3 regions of the Citrobacter farmeri genome follow, and region 3 is predicted to be linked to each of the others. Evidence: predicted binding sites of a transcription regulator. Region 3 holds the regulator's gene; each other region holds the start of a gene.

Region 1 (3,214 bases), 2.0 Mb from region 3:
TGACCGTATCAAATCTCATCGCGCGGCTCCTTTTCCAGACCACATAATCCCTGGTATACCCAGCGGGTAAATTCGCTTTCGCGCAGCGCATCGCCCCAGGCAATGGGTTGTACGCCTTTCCAGCGTTCGTTGAGGAAGTCCGACAGCTGGGTAATGGACTGTGCGGAGGTAGTGATGTTAAAGCGTTGCAGTAATCCGGCAGCACGGCAGGCGCAAAGTTCGCCCTGACAGGTACCCATTCCCACGCGGGTACGACGACGGAGATCCAGCAGGCTGTTAACGTTTAAATTTTCGACAGCATACTGTACTTCACCTGCGGTGACGGCTTCGCATTCACAGACCAGACTGCGGTGCTGACGGCCATGGCTCAGCCACGCCGGCGTACGGTCGCCGTGGCGATACACCGCTGAACCTCTCAGTGGGGCGGGCAGAGAGATCACGCGCTTCAGTGTGTTTTCCGTTGGCTCCTGCGAACCCGGTAGTGGAGTGTCTGCAGTGATGCATGGGCGAGAGTTGCCCAGTTTACGGCATACCGCATCGGTGGCCCACTCGGCCATCAGGCGGTAGGTCATCAGTTTGCCGCCCGTGATAGTGATAAACCCGTCCAGACCGTCACGTTTCGCGTGATCGAACAGCACAATGCCGCGGCTGACGTTACGACCACTGGGATCGTCATCACTTGCCACCAGCGGGCGAACTCCGGAGTAGGCGCGCAGAATGCGGGTTTTCGCCATAACTGGCGCCAGTTTTTCACCTTCGCGCAGCAGAATATCAACCTCATCGGCGGTGACGCGGTTGCTGTCGATATCGTTGTAATCAATGTGGGTTGATGTCGTGCCAATCAGCGAGATCGTGTCGCCAGGCACCAGAATATCGGCGTCAGACGGCTTACGGCAGCGGTTAATCACGTGCTGGTTGATGCGGTGGTCCATGATCAACAGTGACCCTTTTGCCGGGAACATACGGATGCTCAAATCGGCATATTCCGCGATTCGCTGCCCCCAGATCCCGGCAGCGTTAACGACCACCGGCGCATGCAGGGTTTGCGTTTCACCATTGAGATGGTTACGTACATGGACGCCGCTGACGGTTGCGCCTTCGCGGATCAACCCGGTCACTTCGTGGGCGGTCAGGATAATGGCACCGTGCTCTTTCGCATCGAGCATGTTGGCTGCGGTCAGGCGGAACGGGTCAACGGTGCCGTCCGGCACTTTGACCGCACCGATCAGGTGTGGATTCACCGACGGTTCGATAATCCGCGCCTGTTGCGGATCGATCGCTTCTGCACGAATACCTGCCTCTTCGCAGGCGCGGATAAAGGTGGCCTGAAAGGAAAGCTCATCCTCAGGCAGGGTAATAAACAGACCGTCCGTTGGCTCAACGCAGTGGCGGGCGATACGTTTCAGAATTTGGTTTTCGCTGATGCATTCACGGGCAGATTCCGCGTCAGTCACCGCATAGCGCGCTCCGCTGTGCAGCAGTCCGTGGTTACGGCCGGTCGCACCGGTCGCGATATCGTGACGTTCAACTAAGATGACACGCAGACCGCGCAGCGCGCAGTCGCGGGCAATCCCTGCACCTGTGGCACCGCCCCCAATGATAATCACGTCACTTGTTTGCGAGTCGCGAGTTTTCATTGTTTTCCCTCACAGTTCGTTTTTTATCATTTAGCCACATAAAAAACATGGTTTGTTTGATTTCGCGCATATTCGCTCATGATTCGAAAATGAAACGTGATTTCGTGCGCCTTTCTGAACATTTGTCATAAATCTGTAACAATATGTGCTGTAATTCACATTAACGACAGGTATCTTTACCTAACATCGCCGCCATGCGGGAATCTGCGGGCGGCGCTCGAACGACCTGCGATGTTATCACTACTAAAAGATGGGCCACGGAGGCTAGATTATGTTGAGTATTTTTAAACCAGCGGCGCATAGAGCTCGCTTGCCAGCAGCGGAGATCGATCCGACTTACCGTCGGCTTCGTTGGCAAATATTCCTGGGGATATTTTTTGGCTATGCCGCGTACTATCTGGTGCGCAAGAACTTTGCGCTGGCGATGCCGTATCTCGTTGAGCAGGGATTTTCTCGGGGTGATTTAGGTTTTGCGTTGTCGGGGATCTCTATTGCCTACGGATTTTCGAAATTTATCATGGGGTCGGTTTCGGATCGCTCGAATCCGCGCGTTTTCCTGCCAGCCGGTCTGATTCTGGCGGCAGCGGTGATGTTGTTCATGGGCTTTGTGCCGTGGGCGACATCGAGCATCGCGATAATGTTTGTGCTGCTGTTCCTCTGCGGATGGTTCCAGGGTATGGGCTGGCCGCCGTGCGGACGTACCATGGTGCACTGGTGGTCGCAGAAAGAGCGTGGCGGGATCGTCTCCGTCTGGAACTGCGCGCATAACGTCGGGGGCGGGATCCCTCCACTGCTGTTTCTGCTCGGGATGGCCTGGTTTAACGACTGGAAAGCTGCGCTGTATATGCCGGCATTCGGCGCCATTCTGGTGGCGATTTTCGCTTTCGCGCTAATGCGTGATACTCCGCAATCCTGTGGTCTGCCGCCAATCGAAGAGTACAAAAACGATTATCCGGATGACTACAACGAAAAAGCGGAAGAAGAACTGACGGCGAAACAGATCTTCATGCAATACATTCTGCCGAACAAATTGCTGTGGTACATCGCAATTGCCAACGTGTTCGTCTATCTGCTGCGCTACGGCATTCTCGACTGGTCTCCGACGTATCTGAAAGAAGTGAAGCACTTTGCGCTGGATAAATCCTCCTGGGCCTACTTCTTCTATGAATACGCAGGGATCCCGGGGACGCTGCTGTGTGGCTGGATGTCGGACAAAGTGTTCCGTGGTAACCGCGGCGCGACCGGCGTGTTCTTTATGACGCTGGTGACTATTGCCACCATCATTTACTGGATGAACCCGGCAGGTAACCCGACTGTCGATATGATTTGTATGATTGTGATCGGCTTCCTGATTTACGGCCCGGTGATGCTGATTGGTCTGCATGCGCTGGAACTGGCACCGAAAAAAGCCGCAGGGACAGCAGCGGGCTTTACTGGCCTGTTTGGTTACCTCGGCGGATCCGTGGCGGCCAGCGCGATAGTGGGTTACACCGTTGACTTCTTCGGCTGGGACGGCGGTTTCATGGTGATGATCGGCGGCAGCATCCTGGCGGTGATTCTGTTGATTGTGGTGATGA
Region 2 (3,214 bases), 410 kb from region 3:
ACAGTCTGCATCATGCGCTAAGCGAACTTTACCGGGTCGTACGTCCTGGCGGCTGTGTGGCTTTCACCACGCTGGCCCAGGACTCGCTGCCAGAACTTCATCAGGCCTGGCGCGCGGTGGATAACCGGGCGCATGGCAACCGGTTTTTATCTTGTGAGGCCTTGTGTGATGCGATGCGCGGCTGGCAGGGAGAGCATCAGTCGATCTCCCTGACGCTGGAGTTTGATGACGCCCTGAGCGCCATGCGCTCACTGAAAGGTATCGGCGCGACCCATTTGCACGAGGGGCGCGCGTCGGGCGTTTTAACCCGCTCGCAGTTGCAGCAGCTGCAGCTGGCCTGGCCCCAGCGGCAGGGGAAATATCCTCTGACCTACCATCTTTTTGCAGGAGTGATTGAACGTGACTAAACGTTATTTTGTTACCGGCACCGATACGGAAGTCGGTAAAACCGTCGCCAGTTGTGCGTTATTACAGGCGGCGCGCAGTCTGGGCTACCGGACGGCCGGATACAAGCCGGTGGCGTCCGGCAGTGAAATGACGCCAGAGGGATTACGCAACAGTGACGCCCTGGCGCTTCAGCGCAACAGCGGTCTGGCGCTGGAGTATGCGGCGGTGAATCCTTACACCTTCGCGGAACCCACTTCGCCGCATATCATTAGCGCCGATGAGGGGAAACCGATTCGTGCTGACGTGCTGTCAGACGGGCTACGCGCGCTGGACGCACAGGCGGAATGGCTGTTGGTAGAAGGCGCAGGCGGTTGGTTTACACCGCTTGCGGAGGATTATACCTTCGCTGACTGGGTTCAGAGTGAACGGTTGCCGGTGATCCTGGTCGTTGGCGTGAAGCTGGGGTGTATTAACCATGCCATGCTGACAGCGCAGGCTGTAGAACAGGCGGGGCTCCTGCTTGCCGGATGGGTGGCGAATGACGTTACGCCGCCGGGAAAACGCCACCCTGAGTATATGGCGACGCTTCAGCGGGTTATCCCTGCGCCGCTGTTGGGTGAAATCCCGTGGCTGGCGGCCGGAGCTGAAAATGCGGCCACAGGACAATATCTGGATCTCTCTTTGCTCTTGGATGAGTAAAACGCAAAATTGCGAGCAAGATCTCGCCTGCCAGGGGCACTCCGTTAGCTGATAAAAATCAAAATTTAGCGATAATTTTTTTTTATGTGCGTCCTGGCGGGTCGAACCGGGAATTTGCCAGGCGGCAGACCATACGGCCTGCAGGCAGTTATCCACCATTCCTGTGGATAACCTTGTGTATTAGAGTTAGAAAACGCAGGGCAAGCGAGAGAATACGCGGCTTCCAGCCGAATTGATGCGAAAGACGGCTTTACAAAATAGTCTTTGTTTTACAGCTCGTTAGATAAAATCAATGGCTGTCATATTGTGGTCATTGAATGCAATAAAACTTTCATAACACATCTTGACAATGTTAACGAAGTCATTGGTCTGGGGATAAACCCGCTTCCTGGTATAATATCTTGTCAGCGATGAAATTTTAGCCGTCTCCGATCCGATTTTATCACGCGTAACACAAATATTATGAGGCGTTACTGTTTTTTCATCCAGTATATTTTACTGGCAATATTATCTTCTGCGAGTAAAATTACACACCTGCCCGCCCATTCCTTCAGGTAGCTGCTCATGAGTAAACCGTTCAAACTGAATTCCGCATTTAAACCTTCCGGCGATCAGCCTGAGGCAATACGACGCCTGGAAGAGGGACTGGAGGACGGCCTGGCGCACCAGACGCTGCTTGGCGTAACGGGGTCAGGGAAAACGTTCACTATCGCCAATGTGATTGCCGATCTACAGCGCCCGACGATGGTGCTGGCACCCAACAAAACGCTGGCGGCGCAGCTGTATGGCGAAATGAAAGAGTTTTTCCCGGATAACGCCGTCGAGTATTTCGTCTCTTACTACGACTATTATCAGCCGGAAGCGTACGTTCCCAGCTCTGATACCTTCATCGAAAAGGATGCGTCGGTGAACGAACACATTGAGCAAATGCGTTTGTCTGCCACCAAAGCATTGCTGGAGCGCCGTGACGTGATCGTCGTGGCGTCCGTTTCTGCTATCTATGGTCTGGGCGACCCGGATTTGTATCTGAAGATGATGCTGCATTTGACGGTGGGCATGATTATCGATCAGCGCGCCATTTTGCGTCGACTGGCCGAACTGCAATATACCCGTAACGATCAGGCTTTCCAGCGCGGGACTTTCCGCGTGCGCGGTGAGGTGATCGATATCTTCCCGGCGGAATCCGACGATATTGCACTGCGCGTTGAACTGTTTGACGAAGAGGTGGAGCGTCTGTCGCTGTTTGATCCGCTGACCGGGCAGGTGGAATCCACCATTTCGCGCTACACCATCTACCCTAAAACGCACTACGTGACCCCGCGTGAACGCATTGTACAAGCGATGGAAGAGATCAAAGTCGAACTGGCCGATCGTCGCAAAGTCCTGCTCGCCAATGACAAACTGCTGGAAGAGCAGCGTCTGAGCCAACGTACTCAGTTTGATCTGGAGATGATGAACGAGCTGGGCTACTGCTCAGGGATTGAAAACTACTCGCGCTTTCTGTCAGGACGCGGGCCGGGTGAGCCACCGCCGACGTTGTTTGACTATTTGCCCGCCGACGGTTTGTTGGTGGTGGATGAGTCCCACGTGACTATCCCGCAGATTGGCGGGATGTATCGTGGCGACCGCGCGCGTAAAGAGACGCTGGTGGAGTATGGTTTCCGTCTGCCGTCGGCGCTGGATAACCGCCCGTTAAAGTTCGAAGAGTTTGAAGCGCTTGCACCGCAAACGATCTATGTTTCTGCGACGCCGGGCAATTATGAGCTGGAGAAATCAGGCGGCGATGTGGTTGATCAGGTCGTGCGCCCGACAGGGTTGCTGGATCCGGTGATTGAAGTACGTCCGGTAGCAACGCAGGTAGACGATCTGCTCTCTGAGATCCGCAAACGTGCGCAGATCAACGAACGTGTCCTGGTAACCACGCTGACTAAACGGATGGCGGAAGATCTCACCGAGTATCTGGAAGAACACGGCGAGCGGGTGCGCTATCTGCACTCGGACATCGACACCGTAGAGCGTATGGAAATCATTCGTGACCTGCGTCTGGGCGAGTTTGATGTGCTGGTGGGGATCAACCTGTTGCGTGAAGGTCTCGACATGCCGGAGGTGTCGCTGGTGGCGATTCTCG
Region 3 (3,214 bases):
CGTTCGTTACTCAACATGCGCTCGCGTTGCTCCCGACTGCGACGGACTAACAGCACTTCAACAGGCAGCGTTTCCGTCAGCGCCTGAATTTTACGCTGCATATCATGCAGGTATTCATCGGTAGTGATTTCAATATCCAGCCAGACAGGTGGGCTTTGCTCGCTATCACGCCACTGCTCCAGTTGCCCGGTAATCGCGGCGAGATCGCCTTTCAACACCGCCAGCGGTTGCGTTACCGGAACGGTGAGTTCCTCAACGCTGGCTAACTTGCCGTCCTGGAAGTCCACCCGATGCACGTACTTATTTTTGCCGCATTCATCAAAACTCAGCGCGATGGGAGAGCCGCAGTAGCGGATATGCTCTGTACCACCAATCTTCTGCGCCCGGTGGATGTGGCCCAGCGCGATATAATCGGCGGTCGGGAAGTTTTGTGCCGGGAACGCATCCAGCGTGCCGATATAAATGTCACGAACGGCGTCACTTTTGCTGGCGCCGACGGTGGTCAGATGACCGGTGGCAATAATCGGCAAGGCGAGATCGCCGCGTAACGTGCAGGCAGCCTCGTATTGCTGCTGGTAATAGTCGGTGATGGCACCCAGAAGATGCTGCTGTTTTTCCTGACCGGACAGCCCCGCCTGACTGCTGATAATGTCACGTGGACGTAAAAATGGCACCGGGCACAGCACCGCGCCGGGCTGACCGTCGCGACGATTCAGTATTTGCGGCGCATGACCTGCGCTGGCCACCACCGTGGTATTGAGAAACGCCAGAATGTCGCGGGATTCATTTAACGTGGCGACGGAATCGTGGTTTCCTGCTAATACCACCAGATGGCAGCCCGTTTGCTGCAGGTTGACCACAAAACGGTTGTAGAGCTCACGAGCATAGCTTGGCGGCGAGCCGGTATCGAATATATCGCCCGCAACGACTATCGCATCCACCTGCTGTTCGACCGCCGTTTCCAGCAGCCAGTCGAGAAAGGCCTGATGTTCAGCGGCACGGCTTTTGCTGTAAAAATTTTGTCCCAGATGCCAGTCAGAGGTGTGAAGAATGCGCATAACGGTTCCATGGCAAAAAAGCATAAAGGGGATTATAACCATTCGGGGGCTGTAATATCTCGTTTCTCGGGTGTCATAAATCAACAACCTAAGGTTAACGTCAGCACGCATTTTCATAAATCTGTCATAAAACTGACGCATAATGGCGCCGCATTAAGACAGATGATGATAAGCAACTTATATAACAGGGCAAATCATGGCGAGACGTATTCTGGTCGTAGAAGATGAAGCTCCAATTCGCGAAATGGTCTGTTTCGTGCTTGAGCAAAATGGCTTTCAGCCCGTTGAAGCTGAAGATTATGACAGTGCGGTGAATCAGCTTAATGAACCCTGGCCGGATTTGATCCTTCTTGACTGGATGTTGCCCGGCGGTTCTGGTCTACAGTTTATTAAACACCTCAAGCGTGAAGCGATGACGCGGGATATTCCGGTCATGATGTTGACCGCCAGAGGAGAAGAAGAGGATCGCGTACGCGGCCTGGAAACCGGCGCGGACGACTACATTACCAAACCGTTCTCCCCGAAAGAACTGGTCGCCCGCATCAAAGCGGTGATGCGCAGAATTTCACCAATGGCGGTGGAAGAAGTCATTGAGATGCAGGGGCTGAGCCTGGATCCTACATCGCACCGCGTGATGATCGGCGAAAATCCACTCGATATGGGGCCGACGGAATTTAAACTGCTGCATTTCTTTATGACCCACCCCGAACGGGTTTACAGCCGCGAACAGTTGCTGAACCACGTCTGGGGCACCAACGTCTACGTTGAGGATCGCACGGTCGATGTGCACATTCGCCGCCTGCGCAAGGCGCTGGAAACCAGCGGCCACGATCGGATGGTACAGACGGTTCGCGGAACAGGGTATCGTTTTTCGACCCGTTTTTGAAAGACAAGAATAAGAGCCAGGCTCTGAAGGGAGAGTGACCCGTGCTGGAACGGCTGTCATGGAAAAGGCTGGTGCTGGAACTGATACTTTGCTGTATCCCGGCCTTGATCCTAAGCGCATTTTTTGGTTACCTGCCGTGGTTTTTACTGGCATCGGTAACAGGACTGCTGATCTGGCATTTCTGGAATTTATTACGCCTCTCATGGTGGCTGTGGGTCGACAGAAGCATGACGCCGCCGCCGGGACGAGGCAGTTGGGAACCGCTGCTGTATGGTTTGCATCAGATGCAATTGCGCAATAAAAAGCGCCGTCGCGAGCTGGGCAATTTGATTAAACGCTTTCGCAGCGGGGCAGAATCACTGCCCGATGCGGTGGTATTGACTACCGAAGAGGGCGGGATCTTCTGGTGCAACGGTCTGGCGCAGCAGGTACTGGGCTTACGCTGGCCGGACGATAGCGGGCAGAATATCCTGAACCTGCTGCGCTACCCGGAGTTTACGCAGTACCTTAAACTGCGGGATTTCAGTCGACCGTTAAATCTGGTGCTCAATACCGGTCGCCATCTGGAAATCCGCGTCATGCCGTATACCGATAAGCAACTGCTGATGGTGGCGCGTGACATGACGCAGATGCATCAGCTTGAAGGCGCGAGACGCAATTTCTTTGCCAACGTGAGCCATGAACTGCGCACTCCGCTGACGGTGTTGCAGGGCTATCTTGAGATGATGCATGAGCAGACGCTGGAAGGGGCAACGCGCGAAAAAGCGCTCTTAACGATGCGTGAACAGACCTCGCGCATGGAAGGACTGGTGAAACAGTTGCTCACGCTGTCGAGGATTGAAGCCGCGCCGACGCTTTTGCTCAATGAGCAGGTCGATGTGCCGATGATGCTGCGCATGGTCGAACGCGAAGCGCAGACGCTCAGCCAACAGAAGCACACGTTTAGCTTTGAAGTGGATAACCAGCTGAAGGTGCTGGGGAACGAAGAACAGCTGCGTAGCGCGATGTCTAACCTGGTGTACAACGCAGTGAATCATACGCCGGCAGGAACCCATATCATCGTCCGCTGGCACACGGTGCCGCACGGCGCGGAGTTTAGCGTGGAAGATAACGGGCCGGGCATCGCACCGGAACATATCCCGCGGTTAACGGAGCGATTTTATCGCGTTGATAAAGCGCGATCGCGACAAACGGGCGGCAGTGGGCTGGGGCTGGCTATCGTAAAACATGCGGTGAATCATCACGAAAGTCGCCTGAATATCGAGAGTCA

The links. Region 3 encodes PhoB, which activates phosphate uptake and scavenging genes when phosphate is short. Its sites were predicted from a motif close to CTGTCATAAAACTGNCNNAT; they were not measured.
Region 1: a site for PhoB is predicted at 1,760-1,779, ahead of glpT (glycerol-3-phosphate transporter). Genes of this name have one in related genera too.
Region 2: a site for PhoB is predicted at 1,404-1,423, ahead of uvrB (excinuclease ABC subunit UvrB). Genes of this name have one in related genera too.

The regions. Positions count from the first base shown of each region.
Region 1 covers NZ_CP077291.1:1,509,365-1,512,578, forward strand. Annotated here, with positions in the region: gene glpB (glycerol-3-phosphate dehydrogenase subunit GlpB) at 1-19, opposite strand, end outside; gene glpA (anaerobic glycerol-3-phosphate dehydrogenase subunit A) at 9-1,637, opposite strand; gene glpT (glycerol-3-phosphate transporter) at 1,909-3,214, shown strand, end outside.
Region 2 covers NZ_CP077291.1:3,125,613-3,128,826, reverse strand. Annotated here, with positions in the region: gene bioC (malonyl-ACP O-methyltransferase BioC) at 1-407, shown strand, start outside; gene bioD (dethiobiotin synthase) at 400-1,086, shown strand; gene uvrB (excinuclease ABC subunit UvrB) at 1,651-3,214, shown strand, end outside.
Region 3 covers NZ_CP077291.1:3,533,052-3,536,265, reverse strand. Annotated here, with positions in the region: gene sbcD (exonuclease subunit SbcD) at 1-1,058, opposite strand, end outside; gene phoB (phosphate response regulator transcription factor PhoB) at 1,255-1,944, shown strand; gene phoR (phosphate regulon sensor histidine kinase PhoR) at 1,986-3,214, shown strand, end outside.